DNA from 2 places in the Zobellella denitrificans genome. Region 2 is predicted to be linked to the other one. Evidence: predicted binding sites of a transcription regulator. Region 2 holds the regulator's gene; the other holds the start of a gene.

Region 1 (10,419 bases), 280 kb from region 2:
CGGCGTTGGTTTCCCGGGCGGTCTTGAGGATGGTCTCGCAGGGCACCATGACCCCGAGGTCGACCACCTCGAAGTTGTTGCACTGCAACACCACCCCGACGATGTTCTTGCCGATGTCGTGCACGTCGCCCTTGACCGTGGCCATCACCACCTTGCCGTTGCTCTGGCCCGCCTCCTTGCCCGCCTCGATATAGGGCTGCAGGTAGGCCACCGCCCGCTTCATCACCCGGGCCGACTTGACCACCTGGGGCAGGAACATCTTGCCCTCGCCGAACAGATCGCCGACCACGTTCATGCCGTCCATCAGCGGGCCTTCGATCACCTCCAGCGGGCGCGCCGCCTGCTGGCGGGCCTCTTCGGTGTCGTCCTCGATAAAGTCGGTCAGTCCCTTCACCAGGGCATGCTCCAGCCGTTTGTTCACCGGCCAGCTGCGCCATTCCAGATCCCGGGCGTCCGCCTGCTGGCCACCGCTGCCCCGGTAGCGCTCGGCGATCTCCAGCAGTTCCTCGGTGGCGCCGTCGTGGCTGTTGAGCACCACCGCCTCCACCCTGGCCTTGAGCTCGGGCTCGATGTCTTCGTAGATGGCGAGCTGGCCGGCGTTGACGATGCCCATGTCCATGCCGTTCTTGATGGCGTGGTACAGGAACACCGCGTGGATGGCCTCGCGCACCGCGTCGTTGCCGCGGAAGGAGAAGGACACGTTGGACACGCCGCCGGAGATCATGGCGTGGGGCAGGTTATCCTTGATGTCCTTCACCGCCTCGATAAAGTCCACCGCGTAGTTGTTGTGCTCGTCGATGCCAGTGGCCACGGCGAAGATGTTGGGGTCGAAGATGATGTCTTCCGGCGGGAAGCCGACCTTGTCCACCAGCACCCGGTAGGCGCGTTCGCAGATCTCGAACTTGCGTGCCCGGGTATCGGCCTGGCCCACCTCGTCGAACGCCATCACGATGACGGCGGCGCCGTAGCGGCGCACCAGCCGGGCCTGCTCGATAAATTTCTCTTCCCCTTCCTTCATGGAAATGGAGTTGACGATGCCCTTGCCCTGAATGCACTTGAGGCCGGCCTCGATCACCTCCCACTTGGAGGAGTCGATCATGATCGGCACCCGGGCGATGTCCGGCTCCCCGGCGATCAGGTTGAGGAAGCGGGTCATGCAGGCCTCGGCGTCGAGCATGCCCTCGTCCATGTTGATGTCGATGATCTGGGCGCCGTTCTCCACCTGCTGCAGCGCCACCTCCAGCGCCTTGTCGTACTGCTCTTCCTTGATCAGCCGCTTGAACATGGCCGAGCCGGTGACGTTGGTGCGTTCGCCCACGTTGACGAAGATACTCTCGGGGGTGATCAGCACCGGCTCCAGGCCGGACAGCCGGCAGGCCACCGGCAGTTCGGGCAGGGCGCGCGGCTTGATGCCGGCCACCGCCTCGGCCATGGCGCGGATATGCTCGGGGGTGGAGCCGCAGCAGCCGCCCACCAGGTTGAGGAAACCGCTCTCGGCCCATTCGCGGATATGGCCGGCCATCTCGGCGGCGTCCAGATCGTATTCACCGAAGGCGTTGGGCAGGCCGGCGTTGGGGTGGGCCGACACGTAGGTCTCGCACACCCGGGACAGCTCGGCCACGTACTGGCGCAGCTCGTCCGGCCCCAGGGCGCAGTTGAGGCCGAAAGACAGCGGCTCGGCATGGCGCAGGGAGTGGTAGAAGGCCTCGGTGGTCTGGCCCGACAGGGTACGGCCGGAGGCGTCGGTAATGGTACCGGAGATCATCACCGGCAGGCGCACGCCCATCTGGTCGAACAGCCCCTCGATGGCGAACACCGCCGCCTTGGCGTTGAGGGTGTCGAAGATGGTCTCGATCATCAGCAGATCGGCACCGCCGTCGATCAGGGCCTGGGCCGCTTCGGTGTAGGCTTCGACAAGCTGGTCGAAGGTGACGTTGCGCTTGCCCGCGTCGTTCACGTCCGGCGAAATGGAGGCGGTTCTGTTGGTCGGACCCAGTACCCCGGCCACGAAGCGCGGCTTGTGCGGCTCTTTCGCGGTCCACTCGTCCGCTACCCGGCGCGCCAGCCGCGCCGCCTCCAGGTTGATCTCCGCCGCCAGGCTTTCCATCTGGTAGTCGGCCATGGCGATGGTGGTGGCGTTGAAGGTGTTGGTTTCGATGATGTCGGCACCGGCGGCGAAGTAATCGCTGTGGATTTGGCCGATGATCTCCGGCTGGGTCAGTACCAGCAGGTCGTTGTTGCCCTTGAGATCCGAGGGCCAGTCGGCGAAGCGCTCACCCCGGTAGGCGGCCTCGTCCAGCCGGTAGGACTGGATCATGGTGCCCATGCCCCCGTCGATGATGAGGATCCGTTCGGCCAGGGCCTGTTCGAGCTGGGAAAAAACCGGGGATCTGGACACTGCTGACTCCTGTAACAACCTGATTCCTGTATGCGGCCCCCATGCTACCACAAAACCGGCGGTTGGAAATCCAGCCATCTACAAGGCCGACCGCAAGGAGCGCCCCGGTATTTTCGGGAAAGACGTAATTTAACCACAGTTTTCACTAGGGAAAACGGGTGCGCTTAGGCAAACTAGGGGCAGCCGGCGCAGACCGGCCAACCCAGCTTGCAACCCTAAAAATAACGATCGGAAGTGCCTCTATGAGTGTCTATTACACCCTGTGTTTTTTGGCGGCCATGGCGATTACCATCGCCTTCGTCAATCAATACATCATGAAAATCCAGACCACCATCGCCATCACCTCGGGAGCCCTAGGCATCTCCATCCTGATGCTGATCCTGGGCAAAACCACCTGGCCCGAGTTGCAGCAACACGCGGTAGAAGTGGTCAAGACGGTGGACTTCGGCGAGTTCCTGCTGCAGGGCATCCTCGGCTTTCTGCTGTTCGCCGGCGGCCTGGGCATCAACCTGCCGGCGCTGAAGAGCCAGAAGTGGGAAATCTCCATCCTGGTGATAGTGGGCGTGCTGATCTCCACCCTGGTGGTGGCCGTGGGCCTCTGGCTGCTGGCCTATGTGGCGACCATCCCCCTGCCTTTTATCTACTGCCTGCTGTTCGGCGCCCTGATCTCCCCCACCGACCCCATCGCCGTCTTGGCCATCGTGAAAAAGCTGGGGGCGCCGGAGCAGATCGCCATCCAGATAGAGGGGGAGTCCCTGTTCAACGACGGCATCGGCCTGGTCATTTTCCTGACCATCTTCGCCGTGGCCTTCAGCGGCAACGAGGCCAGCTTCGGCTCCGTGATGGCCCTGTTCACCCACGAGGCCATCGGCGGCATCCTGTTCGGCGCCCTGCTCGGACTGATGTCCCACATCATGATCAGCGCCACCGACGACGGCTCCATGGAACTGCTGATGACCCTGTGCGTGCCCACCGCCGGCTTCGCCCTGGCCAACGTGCTGGGGGTGTCCGGCGCGCTGGCCATGGTGGTGGCCGGCATCATGATCGGCAACTGGACCCGCTATACCGGCTTTTCCGAGCAGAGCCGGAAACACCTGGATCACTTCTGGCACCTGCTGGACGAATTCCTCAACGCCCTGCTGTTCCTGCTGATCGGCCTGGCCATGCTGCTGGTGGAATTCCACTGGCAGGCCTGGATACTGGTGCTGCTGTCCATTCCCCTGGTGCTGGCCGGGCGCTTCACCAGCGTGGCCCTGCCCTACCTGGGCTTTCGCCGTTTCCGGGCCTACAACAAGTATTCGGTGCGCATCCTCACCTGGGGCGGCCTGCGCGGCGGCCTGTCCCTGGCGATGGCGCTGTCCATCCCCGCCGGGGTCAAGCTCGGCAGCAGCGGCCAGGTGGAGCTGCGGGATCTGATCCTGATGATGACCTATGCCATCGTCATCTTCTCGATCATCGTTCAGGGCATGACCATCACCCCCATGATCAACAAGGCCAAGGCGGCGGAAAAGGCCGGTTTTCCCATCGAATAAGGGACGGCAAGGGGGCGAATCGCCCCCCGGTTATTCTTCCCAGTCTTTGGTCAGGGTATCGCCGGCCGCGCTCAGGGTGCTCAGATCGTAGGGCGTCAGCTGGTAGACGTGGTAGTTGAGCCAGTTGGAAAACAGCAGGTGGCCATGGCTGCGCCAGGTGGCCCGAGGCGCGTTGTCCGGATTGTTACCGGGGTAGTAATTCTCCGGCATCTTCGGCTCGATGCCGGCGCTCAGATCGCGCATGTATTCCTGATGCAGGGTATCGGCGTCGTACTCCGGGTGGCCGGTGACGAACACCTGGCGCCGATCCGGGCTCACTGCCAGGTAGACCCCCACCTGCTCCGAGCCGGCCAGTATCTTGAGGTTGGTCTTCTCCCGGATCAGATCCAGGGGGAAATCCGCATAACGGGAGTGGGGTGCCAGGAAGGCATCGTCGAAACCGCGCACCAGGGGCTCGAACTGGGCCAGGTTCTGGTGCTCGTAAACCCCGGACAGTTTCTCCAGCCGGGTCTGCTTGTCCAGGCCGTAGAGGATCTTGAGGCCGGCCTGGGCCGCCCAGCACAGGAAGAGGGTGGAGGTGACGTGGCTCTTGGCCCACGCCACTATCTGTTCGATCTTGTCCCAGTAGACCACGTCGCAGAAGTCGGTCAGGCCCAGGGGGGCACCGGTGATGATGAGGCCGTCGTAGAACTCGTCCTTCACCTGCTCGAAATCGTAGTAGAAATGCTCCAGGTGGGATTGGGGCGTGTTCTTGGAGGGCCTGTCGTCGATGCGCAGCAGGTCCACCCCTATCTGCAACGGCGAGTTGGACAGCATGCGCAGCAGCTGGTTTTCGGTTTCTATCTTTTTCGGCATCAGGTTGAGCAACAGCACCCGCATCGGGCGGATATCCTGGTTGACCGCACGGGTTTCCGTCATCACGAAGATATTTTCCTGAGTCAGGACGTTGGCCGCAGGCAGGCGATCCGGAATTCTGATGGGCATTTGCTCACTCCATGCACAGTATCGGTAAGAAAGTCTAGACATCTAGAAATCTACAACAAAGCAGCGGTGCTTGTCATCCCTGCCGTGGGCCGGAAATGGAAGTTGCGTTAGAATCCCGTCAAGGCATCTCGAGGACAACGATATGGAACCTGTGATTGAGCTGGTGAGTACCGGCGACGAAGTACTGACCGGGCTGATAGTGGATACCAACGCGGCCTGGCTGTCCCAGCGCCTGCTGGAGCAGGGCTGGCAGGTGAGGCGCCGCTTTACCCTGGGGGATGACAAGGCCGATCTGGTGGCGCTGTTCGAGCAACGCAGCCATGAGGCCGATCTGGTGATCGTCAACGGCGGCCTGGGCCCGACCTCGGACGACATCAGCGCCGAAGCCATGGCCGCCGCCGCCGGCGTTCCCCTGGAGCTGAACGAGCACTGGCTGGCGGTGATGGAACAGAAGTACGCCAGCCGCAACAGGGCCATGCCCAAAAGCAATATCAAGCAGGCCATGCTGCCCCGGGGCGCCGAGCTGGTGGATAACCCCATCGGCACCGCCTGCGGCTTCGCCGTCAGGCTCAACAGGGCCACCTTTATCTTTACCCCGGGCGTCCCCTCCGAGCTGAAGAAAATGGTGGAAGAGGAAATCCTGCCCCGTATGCAACGTCAGTTCGGTGGCCGGGGCAGCAACCAGGTGCGCCGCTTCTTCCTGTTCGGCCTGTCCGAATCAGGCCTGAGCGACCGCCTCGACAACCAGTCCTGGCCGTCCGGCATCACCCTCGGCTACCGGGCCAACCTGCCGACCATAGAGCTCAAGCTGATCATCGAGCGGGACGACGTCGCCGCCATCGCCGCGGCGGAAGCCCAGTTACTGGCAGAGGTGGGCGCCCACCTGGTGGCCCGGGACGAACTGAACTTCGCCACCAGCCTGGGCCCCCTGCTGCATAAGCAGGAGCTGACCCTGTTCGAAGAGGCCAGCGGCGGCCGGCTGACGGATACCATCAGCACCATCACCGCCGAATTCGAGGGCCATTACCTGAGCGGCCTGCCCGACAACGCCGAGGATCTGGGTCTCTGGCTGCAGCGCAGTGCCCGTCCCCTGGCACTGGCCGTGGGCGCGGAAGGGCCCGAGGGCGTACCGGTGGCCCTGCTCACCGAGCAGAGTTGCCAGGTGCAGACCCTGAAACTGCATTTCCGCGATCCCCTCTCCCGCCGCCGCCTGCTGGCCTTTGTGGCGCTCGACATGCTGCGCCGCCACCTGCAGGGCCAGGAGGTGATGATCGACTACGATATCCTGCCCTGCAGCGAGCGGCTTGTCCTGGCTTCCGCGTCCTAGCCGATCAGGCGCAGGCGCCGCAGCAGCCCCTCGACCAGGCCCGTGGCCAGCTCGATCACCCTGCGGGCCAGGGGGGTATGGAACAGCCAGGCAGCGGTGATCAGGGCCAGGGGCACGGAACCGCAGAGGAAGTCGGTCAGCCAGTGGGCCCCCGACATCACCCTCGGCATGGCCAGGGCCAGCACCAGGGGCACCACCACATAGAGATAGCGGCGGGGGAACTGGTAGACGGCGAACAGCAGGAAGGTGGCAAAGCCGATGCCGTGGTCGCTGGGGAAGGAGTCGCCCGAGGCGTCCTTGGCCTTGATATGCGGCACCAGTTGGCTGACTCGTTCCGCCTGTTCGTATACCAGGGTCGGGCTGGGACGCTCGATGGGCAGGGCCTTGCCCGCCGCCGCCTGGATGGAAAAGCAGCCGGCCATGATCAACAGCAGGCAGCAGATGCGGGCCCGTTCCCGGCCGGACACCGTCCAGGCGTGGCGGAACACGAACAGGGCCATCAGCAGGGCCACGGCGCCGTCGATCCAGCGCTGGTTGACGAAGGCCACGAATTCCGCCCAGCCGGGCACCGTCACCAGCCAGCCGTTGAACAGCCAGAACACCCCTTCGTCCAGCCCCTGCCAGTAGCCGAGAAACCAGGAAAAAAACAGTAACAGCGCCAGGGCGTGCAGCGCCGCCCAGCCTTTGAGATCCCATTGCATGGTGATATCGCCCTCCATTAAATGGGGCCGTTTATACCAGATGGGGAAGAGAATTGCAGGTCGGATCACGGAAAAGGGGGCACCACTGGCCCCCTTATGGTTAACGCAGCAACACCGACAGTTCCCGTTGCCGCGCCTTGAGCGCCTCGAGATCGAGACCGCAGATGGCGCCATCGGTCACCCGCCAGCGGCCCGCGACCATGACCCTGTCCGCCTGCCGGGCACCGCAGAGCACCAGGGCCGCCAGGGGATCGCCGGCACCGGCGAACTGGAGGTCGTCCAGGGTGAACAGGGCCAGATCCGCCTGTTTGCCGACGGCGATCTCGCCGATATCGCTCCGTCCCAAACAGGCCGCCGAACCGCGGGTCGCCCAGTCCAGCACCTTCTGGTGGGTGATGCGCCTGGCGCCGTAACGCAGCCGTTGCAGCAGCAGGGCCTGGCGCACTTCCATGATCAGGTTGGAGCCGTCGTTGGAGGCGGAGCCGTCCACGCCGATACCGACAGGGCAACCCGCCGCCTCCAGTTCCAGGGTCGGACAGATGCCCGAGGCCAGCAGCATATTGGAGGAGGGACAATGGGCGATACCCACCCCCGCCCGGCCCAGGCGGGCGATCTCCTCCTCATTGAAGTGAATGCCGTGGGCCAGCCAGACCCGGTCGCTAAGCCAATCCACCGACTCCAGGTAATCCACCGGCCGCATGCCGAACATCTTCAGACAGAACTCGGTCTCGTCATGGGTTTCCGCCAGGTGGGTATGCAACTGCACCTGGTGCCGCTCCGCCAGGGCGGCGGACGCCTTCATCAACTCGCTACTGACCGAGAAGGGCGAGCAGGGAGCCAGGGCCACCCGGCTCATAGCCCCGTCGGCCGGATCGTGATAACGCCGGATCAGCCGCTCGCTGTCGGCCAGGATCTGCTCTTCCGGCTGCACCGTCGACTGGGGCGGCAGCCCGCCCTGCTCCTTGCCCAGGCTCATGGAGCCTCGGGTCAGGTGCACCCGCACGCCCAGCCGCCCGGCCTGTTGCAGTTGCAGATCGATGGCCTCTTCCAGCCCCTGGGGGAAAAGATAATGATGATCGCTGGCGGTGGTACAGCCCGACAGCAGTAGCTCGGCCAGGGCTATCTGAGTGGAGACTTCCACCATCTCCGGCTGCAGCCGGGCCCAGACCGGGTAGAGCGACACCAGCCAGGAGAACAGCTCCTTGTTGAGCGCCGCCGGGTGGGCCCGGGTCAGGGTCTGGTAGAAATGGTGGTGGGCGTTGATCAGGCCGGGCAGCAGCACATGCCGACCGGCATCAAATACCTCGTCCACCGCACGGGTGGGGGCCTTTCCTTCCGCCACCAGTTCAACGATTTGGTTGCCGCTGATAACCAGACCGCCGGCATAGGCCGGATCGAGGGTAGCGAGGGGGTTTTTTATCCAGAGTGTTTTGGGGTTTTGCATCAGACTTTCGACTCCATAGCAAATGAAAGTTGGCATCCCCCGGATGTGGAAACCCCTGACGTACAATCCGGGAAGGTACGCCAGGGGATTGCGCCAGTTCAGGCGACAATACGACAGTGAGTCTTAACTGACTTCACCTAATTTTTTTTTGGCAGCCGCGTCAGCCTCGGTTTCGGCCACGTCAACCTCTTCCTCTTTGCTCTCGGGCAGGACCAGGCTCAGCAGTATGGCGGTGATGGCTCCCATGGCGACCGGCGAACTCAGAATGTTGGCGACCGTCTTGGGCAGGGCCTGCAGCACGTCCGGCACAGTGGACACCCCTATCCCCATGCCAACAGAGATGGCGATGATCATCATGTTGCGGCGGTCCAGGTTGGCTTGGGAAAGCACCCGGATACCGGCCACGGCCACGGTGCCGAACATGATCAGGGTAGCGCCACCCAGTACCGGCTTGGGCATTTGCTGCAATATGCCGCCGATGACGGGGAAAAGACCCATGATAAAGAGGATGGCGGCGATATAGATGCCCACGAAACGGCTGGCCACCCCGGTCAGGGCGATAACGCCGTTGTTCTGGCTAAAGGTGGTGGACGGCATGCTGTTGAAAACAGCGGCGATCATGGAGTTGACACCATCGGCCAGCACACCACCGCGGATCCGGTTGATGTAAACGGGTCCCTTGACCGGCTCCCGGGAGATGGTGGAGTTGGCGGTCAGATCACCGGTGGTTTCCATGGCACTCACACAGAACAGGATCGCCAGGGGAATAAAGGCAGCCAGATCAAACTGGAACCCGAACTTGAAGGGCACCGGGATGGAAATCACCGGCAGGCTGCTCAGGTGGGAAAAGTCCAGGCGTCCCATAAAGAAGGCAGCCAGCATGCCCAACGCCAGGCCAATCACCACGGCCGCCAGGCGGATCATGGGGTTTTTGGAGCGGTTCAGCAATATCACGCTGACCAGCACTATACCGGCCAGCAGCAGGTTATCCAGGGCACCAAAGTTCTGGGCACCGAAGCCGCCACCGATGTCGGTCATGGCCACCTTGATCAGCGGGATACCGATCAGGATGATAATGGTGCCGGTCACCACGGGAGTGATGATTTTCTGCAGCTTGTGAACAAAGCGGCTCAGGAAAATTTCGATAAAGGCGGCACAGAAACTGACACCAAAGATGGTTGCCAGTATATCTTCCGGCGTGCCACCCCGGCTCTTGACGATCATGCCGGCAGACAGCACGGCGGTGAGAAAGGCGAAGCTGGTGCCCTGCAGGCACAGCATGCCTGCCCCGACCGGCCCAATACGGCGGCACTGGATAAAGGTACCCACACCGGACACCATCAGGGCCATACTGATCAAGTAGGGAACATGTTCACCCAAGCCGAGCACGCCACCCACGATCAGGGTGGGGGTAATAACCCCGACCAGACTGGCCAGCACATGTTGCAAGGCGGCAAAGGTCGAAGGCCAGAAGCTGGGCCTGTCGTGTAGTGAATAAAGCAGATCGTGGTTCCGGCTTTGTTCTGTTCTGGTTTCCTGGGTCATAACAGATCCCTTTGTTAATCGTTGCCGAGAGCGGTCGGGAAGACCGCTGTTGTTTATTGGCCAACATCCTGTAAAGGAGACGGTTGACGCTTATCCTCCATGCTCCACTGCAAAGCCTGGGCTAAGTGGGGAGCTGTCGTGATAATACCGCAAAAAAAACACAATTGTTATATCCATGTGATATTTTTGTACACAAAAATAAAAGCAATGTGATCTATATCGATTACCCAAGCGTCTTCAACAAGCAGGGATGTAGCAGGCTTCACCCTGACTTCAACCAAAACATAGCACATCAATATTGTGTACAGTAATGAAGTTCACTGCACCAGCTCTTTAGAACAGAAGGAGTCAAGCCCGCCTGGGGCAGCATGGACGTCGATGGAGGGAACCGGGGGCAGCAGGAGCAGACCGACTGGCAACGCTCTGGCGCCATCCCCAGCTGTAAGAGATAGGAAAATTTAAACGTAAAAAAACCCCGACACTATCGT
Region 2 (10,419 bases):
AGGGGTAGTTGACCTCGCCCTGGTCCGGCTCGTGGCGCTCGGGCACCGAGGCTATCTGGATATGGCTGAACTTGCCCCACAGCCGGTCTATGGTGCGGGTGAGATCCCCTTCCATGATCTGGCAGTGGTAGAGATCGAGCTGGATCCTGACGTTGGGCCGGTCGATCGCTGCCAGCAGCGCCTCGGCCTGCACCTGGGTGGAGAGGAAGTAGCCGGGCATGTCGCGGCTATTGATAGGTTCAATCAGCACCAGAATACCCTTTGGGGCCGCCTGGTCCGCCGCGTAGCGGATGTTGGCCACATAGGTGGCCTGCTGCTGCTCGCGGCTCAGCCCGGGCTGGCACAGGCCGGCCATGGCGTGCAGCTGGGTGCAGCCCAGCGCCTCGGCGTAGGCCAGGGCAGTGGCCACGCCGGCGCGGAATTCCGCTTCCCGGCCGGGCAGCGAGGCCAGGCCGCGCTCGCCCGCCTCCCAGTCGCCGGGGGGCATGTTGAACAGCGCCTGGGTCAGGCCCCGGCGCTTTAACTCGGCGGCGATGGCGTCCTTGTCCTCGGCGTAGGGAAACAGGTATTCCACCGCGCGAAAGCCGGCGGCGCGGGCGGCCTGGAAGCGCGCCATAAAGGGCACTTCGGTAAACATCATCGACAGGTTGGCTGCAAATCGGGCCATGGTCCGCTCCTTACATCTTGCCTTTGAATACCTGCTCCAGCTCCGCCACCTGATCGTCGGTCAGGGTGCGCATGGGGCCGTTGCGCAGGATGAAATACAGCCGGGCGGTCTCTTCCAGCTCCTCGGCGTTGAACATCGCCTCGCGCAGGCTCTTGCCGCTGATCACCGGGCCGTGGTTGGCCAGCAGCACGGCGCCGTGCCCGGCGGCCAGCTTGCCCAGTTCCTCGGCGATGCGCGGGCTGCCGGGGCGGAAATAGGGGATCAGCGGGAGCTTGCCCACCCGCATCACGTAATAGGGGGTGATGGGCGGCAGGCAGTTGGCCGGATCCAGCCCGTCCACGCAGGACAGGGCGGTCAGGTAGGGCGAGTGCAGGTGCACTATGCCGCCGGCCTGGGGCCGCTGCTGGTACATGGCGATGTGCATCAACACTTCCTTGGAGGGCTTGTCGCCGTCCAGGTGGTTGCCGTTCATGTCCACCTTGCTCAGGCGGTCCGGATCCAGATCGCCGAAGCTGGTGTTGGTGGGGGTGGCCAGCAAGTTGCCGTCGGGCAGCACCAGGCTGAGGTTGCCCGCCCCGCCGCTGCTGTAGCCGCGCTCGAACATGGATTTGGCGATCTTCACCATTTCCAGGCGCAGGGAAAATTCAGTCATGGAAAAACTCCTGGGCGTTGCTGAAGAAGTGCTCGTCGCCGAAGTTGCCCGATTTGAGCGCCAGCGACAGCGGCTTGTCGAGGGCCCGCACCCAGGGCACGCCCGGGGCGATCTGCGGGCCGATGTGAAAGCCGGTCACCGCCAGCGCCTGGGTGACGATACCGGAGGTCTCGCCGCCGGCCACGATAAACTTGCCGAAACCCTGGCCGGCCAGGCGGGCGGCCACGGCGGCGAACACCCCTTCCACCGCTTCGCTGGCCCGGGCCGCGCCATACTGGGCCTGGATGCGGGAAAGCTCGGCCGCGGGCTGGGTGGCGTACAGCATGGGCGCCGGGGCGCTGTCCTGGGCCGCGACCCAGTCGGCCAGCTCGGCGGCGTAGGCGGCGGGCGCCTCGATGCAGCGGGCCACCTCCACCAGCCGGTGCGGCGCCTTCTGTTGGTAGGCCGCCACCTGGGCGTTGGTCATCTGCGAGCAGGAGCCGGACAGCACCACGGCGCGGCCGCCGGCCACCGGCGCACCCAGCTCCCGGGCCAGGGCGGCACCCTGGCCGCCGGTGGCAACGCGGGCCAGGCCCGCGCCCAGGCCGGAGCCGCCGGTGACCAGTTTCAGCTCGCTCACCGCCTCGCCCAGCACCGGCAGATCGGCCATGGTCAGGGTATCCAGCACCGCGTAGTTCACGCCATTGGCCTTCAGCTCCTCGAGCCGGGCACGGACCGCCTCCGGGCCGGCCAGCACGGCGTGATAGTCCACCAGCCCCACCTGGCCCCGGGCCTGGGCGGCCATCAGCCGCTGCAGGTTGGCATCCCGCATGGGGGTCACCGGGTGCTCCTTCATGCCGGACTCGTCGAGCGGCACCCCGTTCACGAACAGGTTGCCGTGGCAGACGGTGCGGCCGTTCACCGGCAGCGCCGGGCAGATCACGGTAAAGGTCTCGCCCAGCGCCGCCAGCAGGGCGTCGGTCACCGGACCGATATTGCCCTCGGCGGTGGAGTCGAAGGTGGAACAGTACTTGAAGAAGAAACGGTCGCAACCCAGCTCTTTCAGCCGCGCCAGCGCCGCCAGGGAGTCGGCCACCGCCTGCTCCACCGCGCAGGAGCGGCTCTTCAGGGAGATGACCACGGCGTCCACGTCCGCCGGCACCTCGGCGGGGCCGTGGCCGATCAGCTGGGTCACGCGCCAGCCGTTTTCCACCATAAAGCCGGCGATATCGGTGGCGCCGGTAAAGTCGTCGGCGATAACACCCAGACGTTGCGTCATTTACTTGCCCTCCGGCAGACGGATGCCCTTGAAGGTTTTGACCACGGCGGCGTCGTCTTCACGGCCGTAGCCCTCGTTGCTGGCGGCCAGGAACATCTGGTGGGCGGCGGAGGCCAGCGGCAGCGGGAATTTCATCTGGTGGGCGGTGTCCAGCACTATGCCCAGATCCTTGACGAAGATGTCGACGCTGGAGCGCGGCGCATAGTCGCCGTCCAGGATGTGCGGCACCCGGTTCTCGAACATCCAGGAGTTGCCGGCGCTGTGGGTGACCACCTCGAACATCAGCTCCAGCGGGATCTCCGCCTTGGCGGCCATGGCCATGGCCTCGGCGGCGGCGGCGATGTGCACCCCGGCCAGCAGCTGGTGGATGGTCTTGACGGTGCTGCCCTGGCCGATGTCGGGCCCGACCACATAGAGTTTTTCGGCCACGGCGTCGAACAGCCCACGGGCCTGCTCGAACAGCTCGGGCTTGCCCGAGGCCATCACCGACAGCCGGCCGTCGGCGGCCTTGACGGCGCCGCCGGAGATGGGCGCGTCTATCATTTCCAGGCCCAGCTCGGCCAGGCGCCGGTGGATGGACTGGGTCTGGGTGGCGGCCAGGGTGCTGCACACGATCACCAGGCTGCCCGGGCGCAGCGCCTGGGCCAGGCCCTGCTCGCCGAACAGCACCGCCTCCACCTGGGCACCATTCACCACCACCAGCACCAGGGCATCGAGCCGGTCCGCGTAGGGCAGCGCCGAGGGGCCGGTGCCGGCGGCGCCGGCTTCGGCCAGACGAGCGCAGGCGTCCGGGTTCAGGTCAAAACCATAGGTATCGAAGCCGGCGCGGATCAGGGACTGGGCCATGCCCATGCCCATGGAGCCGAGGCCGACCAGGCCAATACGGGAAAGTGCGCTCATCTGTGTTACTCCCAAGCTGTGAACTACTGTGATAGGTACATTATCGATCACACTTAATCACAGTTAATGTCGAGATCTCACAAAACGGGAAAGCCACAAAAATAAACAAGTTACTGATTTAAAAGATATTAATATCACCAACCTCATAACAATTATTCACAAATGAATGTGAAAAATAATGTGAGCACACTCTCACAAACTCCCTGCCGGAACCGGAAAACTCGGGTCAACCCATTGAAAAAACAAGATAACCCGGTGTTGTGAAAAAAGGATTCAGGAGAAAAACGGGCCGGGTGGAGATAAGGAAAAAGCAGATGCAGGACTTGGCCTGGCTGAGTCTGACGGAGTACGTGATGGCCCCCTTAATCGGGATAGCGTCTGTAGGCGCCCCTTCAGGTGGCGCAAGGCTGCAAACGGCAGGGTACCGACAGGCCCTGTGCTGGGCTCACCGGCGGCTGAAGCGCCGGCTACGGAAGCTCTGTTGTCATGCCCGAAAAGCGGGAGCCCTGTGCAATAGGTCATGGACCACCAGAACGGAAGTGACCACCGTTAAGCAGCCGTGTTGGCAGGGGCAGATCCGGGAAAATCGGATAATGGACGTTTCTGCAAAAGGAGGCTCCCTTGCGGGAGCCTCCTTGTTTACAGGGTGGTCAGCAACTGCCACAGATCCGCCTGCATGGCAGCGGCGGTCACTTCCCGGCCGGCGCCGGGGCCCTGGATCACCAGGGGGTTCTGGCGGTAGTGCTGAGTCTCGATGGCGAACACATTGTCGCCGGGCCGCAGGTGGGCGAAGGCGTGCTCGCCGGCCACCACCTCCAGCCCCACGCTGGCCTCGCCGCTCTGGGCATCGAAGCGGGCCACGTGGCGCAGCACCCCGCCCTCTTCCCGGGCCTGGGCCAGGGCCTCGGCCAGGGGCTGGTCCAGCTCGTCCAGCCGGTCGATAAAGCGCTCCCTGTCCAGCGCCGCCAGGGACTCGGGCACCAGGTTGCTGACCCGAACCTTGGCCGGATCCAGGTCGAAGCCCGCCTCCCGCGCCAGGATCACCAGCTTGCGCTTCACGTCCTGGCCGTTCAGATCCTCCCGGGGATCCGGCTCGGTCAGGCCCTGCTGCCAGGCCTGCAACACCAGCTCGGAAAAGGGCTGGCTGCCGTCGAAGTGCTGGAACAGCCAACTCAGGGTGCCGGAGAAGAGGCCGCTGATGGCGCGGATCTGCTCGCCCGAGTGGCGCAACTGGTGGATGGCGGTCTGCACCGGCAGGCCGGCGCCCACGGTGGCGTTGCTGAGAAACTGCACCCTGTGCTCGGCCAGGCCCTGCTTGAGCCGCAGGTAGAACGCCTGCTCCGCCGCCCCACCGTGCTTGTTGGCGGCAATCAGGTGCACATGGCGCTGCACCAGGGCCGGATAGTGCTGCACCAGCGCCTCGGAGGCGGTGAAGTCCAGGGCCACCAGGCTGTCGAAGCCGTGCTCCTCCAGATCCTCCAGCCAGTCGGGCCAGACGATGGACCTGGGCTGGAAGTCGTTCAGCACCTGCTCCACCTCCAGGCCCTGGCTGGCCAACATGCCGCCGCGGGAGTCGAAGGCGCCGTAGAGGCTGAGCTGCACGTTCAGCTCCTGCTCCAGCCGCGCCTTCTGCTCCCGGTACAGCCTGAGCCAGGCCTGGCCGATGTTGCCCCGGCCGAACAGCACCAGCCCGACCCGCCTGGGCCGACTGAACAGGCTCTGGTGCAGGCGCAGCAGCAGCGGATCCAGCACCACCTTGCGCACCACCGCCACCAGGCTCAGGCCGTTGCCGGCGGGCTGGATGAACTCCAGCGGCTGCTCATTGAGGGCGTGGTAGAAGTGCAGGCACTGCTCGGCCTGGGCGGTCACGCCCTTGCCCACCAGGGCCACCAGGGAGAAGCCTTCCCGCAGTTGCAGCCCCTCGAAGCTGCCCGCGGGCTGGTGATCCCTGAGCAGGGAGAAGGCCTGCTCGGCCTGCTCCCGGGTATAGGCAATCTGCCACAGCCGGCGCTCGGGCCGGCGCTTGCAGGCCAGGGGCGCCAGCTCGCGCCGGGTCAGCCAGTCGGTGAGGGCGTCCACCGTCTCCTGATAGCGGGCGGGAATGCTCATCTCCAGCAGCACGGTATCGTCCACCGCGGTGACGATGCGCGCGCCCTGGGCCCGCTGCGGCTGGCGCAGTATGCGGGTATGGCCGTCGTCCGGGTGGTAGCTGCAGCGCAGCATCAGTTGCTGGCGGCTGGCGGCCACCGGGCCCAGGGTGCGGCTGTGCAGCACCGGCGAACCCAGCCGGGCCAGCTCGGCGGCTTCCGGCAGCGACAGCCGGGTCAGCAGCCGCGCCTCCTTCACCCGCCGCGGATCGGCGCTGAACACCCCGGGCACGTCGCTCCAGATGGTGGCGTGGCTGCTGTCGGCCAGGGACGCCAGCAGGGTGGCGCTGAAGTCGGAGCCGTTGCGCCCCAGCAGCCGGGTACGCCCCTCGGCGTCGGCGGCGATAAAGCCGGTCACCACCAGGATCTGGTCCTGGTGCCCGGCCAGGATCGCACCCAGGCGGCGGCGGGACTCGACTTCGTCCACCTGCACCGGCGAACCGGACACCAGCAGGAAGCGGCGGGCGTCCAGGCTGGCCGCCGGCAGGCCCTGACCGGCAAGCAGCCGGGCCAGCAGGCGGGAAGACCAGACCTCGCCGAACGACTGGATCAGGCTGCGCTGGTAATCGTCCAGCCGTTGGCTTTCCAGCACGGCGGCAATGGTCTGGATGTCGTCGTCCAGGGCCGCCAGCAGAGGCGCCGCGCCGGCCTCGTCCAGGGTAGTCTCGATCAGGCTGCGCTGAAAGCCGTGCAGGCCCTCCAGCGCCTCGGGGGCCGCGCTGTCACCGCTGGTGAACAGGCTGAGCAGCTCGATCAGCCGGTTGGTGGTCTTGCCCGGCGCCGACACCACGATCAGGGCGTCGGGCTGGGCCAGGTTGTGGATGATGCCGGCCACCCGGTGAAAACAGGCGGCGTCGGCCAGGCTGCTGCCGCCAAACTTGTGGACCGGACGACGCTGGCCGCCGGTGTCGTTCTGGAGCATGGTCATTTACTTGGTTAACGCCTTGAATGCATTGTCTAAATCGTGAATGAGGTCGCGCACGTCCTCGATCCCCACCGACACCCGCAGCAGCTGGTTGCTGATGCCGGCGGCGGCGCGGGCCTCCTCGGTCATGGCCGCGTGGGTCATGGTGGCCGGGTGGGCGATCAGGCTCTCCACCCCGCCCAGGGACTCGGCCAGGGTGAACAGCTGCAGCTGCTGCAAAAAGGCCCTCATGCCCGCCTCGTCCACGTCCAGTTCGAAGCTGAGCATGGCGCCGAAGCCGGACTGCTGGCGGGCGGCGACCTCGTGACCGGGATTGCCGGGCAGGCTGGGATGGTACACCGCCTTCACCTCGGGCCGGCCCTGCAGGTAGGCCACCAGGGCCTCGGCGTTCTCGCAGTGCTGGCGCATGCGCACACCCAGGGTGCGCAGGCCGCGCAGGGTCAGGTAGCTGTCGAAGGGCGAGCCGGTCAGGCCCAGGCAGTTGGCCCACCAGCGCAGCTCCTCGGCCAGTTGGGCATCGGCGGCCACCACGGCCCCGCCCAGCACGTCCGAGTGGCCGTTGATGTACTTGGTGGTGGAGTGCACCACCAGGTCGGCGCCCAGTGCAAGCGGCTGCTGCAGCGCCGGCGACAGGAAGGTGTTGTCCACCACCGAGAGGGCGCCGATGTCTTTCGCCGCGGCACAGAGGGCGGCGATGTCCACCACCCGCAGCAGCGGGTTGGACGGGGTTTCAATCCACAGGATCTTCGGCTTTCTGGCCAGGGCCTCGGCCAGGGCGGCGGGGTCGTTCTGATCCACGTATTCCACCCGGAAGTTGCCCTTCCGCGCCAGGGAGTTGAACAGCCGGTGGCTGCCGCCGTAGCAGTCGTGGGGCGCCAGCAGCAGATCGCCGGCCTGCAGCTGGGAGGTGATGATCAGGTTGATGGCGCCCATGCCGGTGGAGGTGACCGCCGCCCCCGCGCCGCCTTCCAGCTTGGTCAGGGCCTCGATCAGGGTCTGTCGGGTAGGGTTGCCGGAACGGGTGTAGTCGAACTGGCGCGGCTGGTTATAATCGGCAAACGAATAAGTGCTGGTGAGGTAGACCGGCGGTACCACGGCACCATGCTGGGTATCGGTGTCGATGCCGGTACGAACGGCGTAAGTCTGGGTCTGGTAGTCGGGCATGTCCTCTCCTTTGCACGCTGGCAGCCTGATGATCCGGAATTTCCAAGACGCGCACAGTAACCCAGCACAAAAAAGCCGTCAAGCCTTCCGGACGTCCACAAGGCTTTGTGGTTGGATTGCCAATAAAAAATGTAGGGGTTACAATCCCTTCGGCTTTTTAACCTTACGACGGGTGAATAATGAAGACTGAATGGAACGGCGACTATATCAGCCCTTACGCCGAGCACGGCAAGAAAAATGAACAGGTCAAGAAGATCACCGTTTCCATCCCGCTCAAGGTGCTGAAAATCCTTACCGACGAGCGCACCCGCCGCCAGGTCAACAACCTGCGCCACGCCACCAACAGCGAACTGCTGTGCGAGGCCTTCCTGCACGCCTATACCGGCCAGCCCCTGCCCCAGGACGACGACCTGCGCAAGGACGTGCCCGACCAGATCCCCGCCCGGGCCCGGGACATCATGGCCGAGCTGGGCATCGAAATCGAAGATTACGGCGCCGACCACGAAGGCTGACGCCGCACCGCGCTATCCCCGTTTCACCAGTATCTGCCGCCAGGGCAGGCCCTCGTCCCCCAGGGTGATAAAGTTGGGGTTGATCAGGCTGTCGCGCAGGTTGTAGCTGAGCCGGTCCAGGTTCAGATCCAGGATCCTTCCCCCCGCCTCTTCCACTATGCACTGGGTCGCGCCCGTGTCCCACTCGCCGGTGGGGCCGATGCGGATGTAGAGATCGGCCGCCCCTTCCGCCACCAGGCAGGACTTGAGCGAACTCGAGCCCAGCGGCACCAGCCGGTAGTCCAGGCTGGTGCTCAGCCGGGAACGCACCCAGTCCACGTCCTGCCGGCGGCTGATGGCGATGCACAGGCCGGTGAGCGGCGCCTGCCGGTCGTGATGGCGGGCACGGATGCGCACGGTGCGGCCTTCCGCCTCCTTGAAGGCACCATGCTGGTGCACCGCGTAGTACATCAGATCCTGCACCGGGGCATAAACCACCCCCAGCACCGGCCGGCCCTGCTCGATCAGCGCTATCATGGTGGAGAAGTCGCCGCTGCCGGCGATGAACTCCTGGGTACCGTCGAGCGGATCCACCAGCCAGTAGCGCGGCCAGCGGCGGCGCTCGGCCAGGGGAATGTCGCCCCCTTCCTCCGACAGCACCGGAATGTCGGCCAGCCGGCGCAGGGCCTGGTCGAGGTAGGCGTGCGCCGCCAGATCGGCGCTGGTGACCGGGCTGTCGTCGTCTTTGTGCTCAGCCTGGTAGTGGCCGCTGTCGTACAGCGTCAGTATGCGTCGGCCCGCCTCCCGGGCCGCCGCCTTGACGCCTGGCAGCAAGGCAGTGATATCCATGGTTACTCCTCTTTATTGAGCCAGTCCTGCAGCAGGAAGAGGCCGCAGATGCTGCGCGCCTCGCTGAAGTCGGGCCGGGCCATCAGCTCATCCAGTTGGCCCAGCGGCCAGGGCACCACTTCCAGCGGCTCCGGCTCATCCCCTTCGCGCTGTTCGGGATACAAATTCCGTGCCAGCAAAATATCCATGCGACTGCCAAAATAACCGGGCGCCAGGGTCACCTGCTTGAGGTGGGTCAGCTCCCTGGCCCCGTAGCCGATCTCCTCCATCAGCTCCCGGTTGCCCGCCTCCAGGGCGTCTTCTCCCGGATCGATCAACCCCTTGGGAAAACCCAGTTCATAGCTGTGGGTGCCGGCGGAATATTCGCGGATCAACAGCAGGGTCTCGTCGTCCAGCAGCGGCACCAGCATCACGGCGCCGCGGCCGCTGCCGCGCATGCGCTCGTAGACCCGCTCCACGCCGTTGCTGAACTTCAGATGGACCGATTCCACCTTGAACAGGCGGCTTTCGGCCACCAGTTCCGTATGCAGTATCTCTGGTTTCTGTTTGTCGTCCGCCATGCCTGTTCCGTCGTTATGTTCACCCGTTATTCAGAGGTTATCGCAACTGGGGAAAAACGTCTGCCCGCAAGTGGCCATGAGCATGCTTTTGCCACCCCTTTCTACTCCGGCGGCCGGGGCATCTGGTATAATCCGGCTTCGGTTTCCATGGGAGCGCGTGCAATGAACGGAGAAAAACTGTCCGTCCGGCTGGACAAATGGCTGTGGGCCGCCCGCTTCTACAAGACCCGCGGCCTGGCCCGGGAAATGATCGACGGCGGCAAGGTGCACTACAACGGCCAGCGCACCAAGCCCAGCAAGATGATGGAAGTGGGTGCCACCATCCGCCTGCGCCAGGGCCACGACGAGAAGGAAGTGGTGGTGCTGGCGCTGTCCGAGCACCGGAGCAAGGCGGAAATCGCCCAGCAATTGTACCGGGAAACCCCGGAGAGCCTGCGCAAGCGGGAGCAGAACGCCGAGGCCCGCAAGCTCAACACCCAGTTCGCGCCCAGCCCCGAACGCCGGCCGGACAAGAAGGAAAGGCGCACCCTGCTTAAAATCAAACAAGGCGACTGAGCCAGCATACAGGATCCCTTATGACCAAGACCGATCAACTCCACCGCTATCTGTTCGACCACCACCAGGTGCGCGGCGAATTGGTGCAACTGCAGCAGAGCTTCCGCCAGATCCTGGCCGCCCAGGCCTACCCGGCGCCGGTGCAGCGCCTGCTGGGCGAACTGCTCACCGCCACCAGCCTGCTCACCGCCACCCTCAAGTTCGAAGGCCACATCACGGTGCAGCTGCAGGGCGACGGCCCGGTCAAACTG

Evidence for each region. The regulator MetJ, encoded in region 2, represses methionine synthesis genes. The targets are predictions, from matches to a motif close to AGANNTCTAGANNTCT.
Region 1: the regulator MetJ is predicted to act here: its motif matches at 4,951-4,966, upstream of metA (homoserine O-acetyltransferase MetA).

Annotation. Positions count from the first base shown of each region.
Region 1 is NZ_CP012621.1:3,562,885-3,573,303, forward strand. It holds gene metH (methionine synthase) at 1-2,398, opposite strand, end outside; gene AN401_RS16845 (cation:proton antiporter) at 2,641-3,930, shown strand; gene metA (homoserine O-acetyltransferase MetA) at 3,961-4,914, opposite strand; gene AN401_RS16855 (CinA family nicotinamide mononucleotide deamidase-related protein) at 5,057-6,241, shown strand; gene AN401_RS16860 (phosphatase PAP2 family protein) at 6,238-6,942, opposite strand; gene AN401_RS16865 (8-oxoguanine deaminase) at 7,043-8,386, opposite strand; gene AN401_RS16870 (uracil-xanthine permease family protein) at 8,510-9,931, opposite strand.
Region 2 is NZ_CP012621.1:3,847,108-3,857,526, forward strand. It holds gene otnI (2-oxo-tetronate isomerase) at 1-667, opposite strand, end outside; gene otnC (3-oxo-tetronate 4-phosphate decarboxylase) at 678-1,319, opposite strand; gene otnK (3-oxo-tetronate kinase) at 1,312-2,577, opposite strand; gene ltnD (L-threonate dehydrogenase) at 2,578-3,477, opposite strand; gene metL (bifunctional aspartate kinase/homoserine dehydrogenase II) at 4,117-6,552, opposite strand; gene metB (cystathionine gamma-synthase) at 6,553-7,713, opposite strand; gene metJ (met regulon transcriptional regulator MetJ) at 7,893-8,225, shown strand; gene cysQ (3'(2'),5'-bisphosphate nucleotidase CysQ) at 8,238-9,053, opposite strand; gene nudE (ADP compounds hydrolase NudE) at 9,056-9,613, opposite strand; gene hslR (ribosome-associated heat shock protein Hsp15) at 9,776-10,168, shown strand; gene hslO (Hsp33 family molecular chaperone HslO) at 10,189-10,419, shown strand, end outside.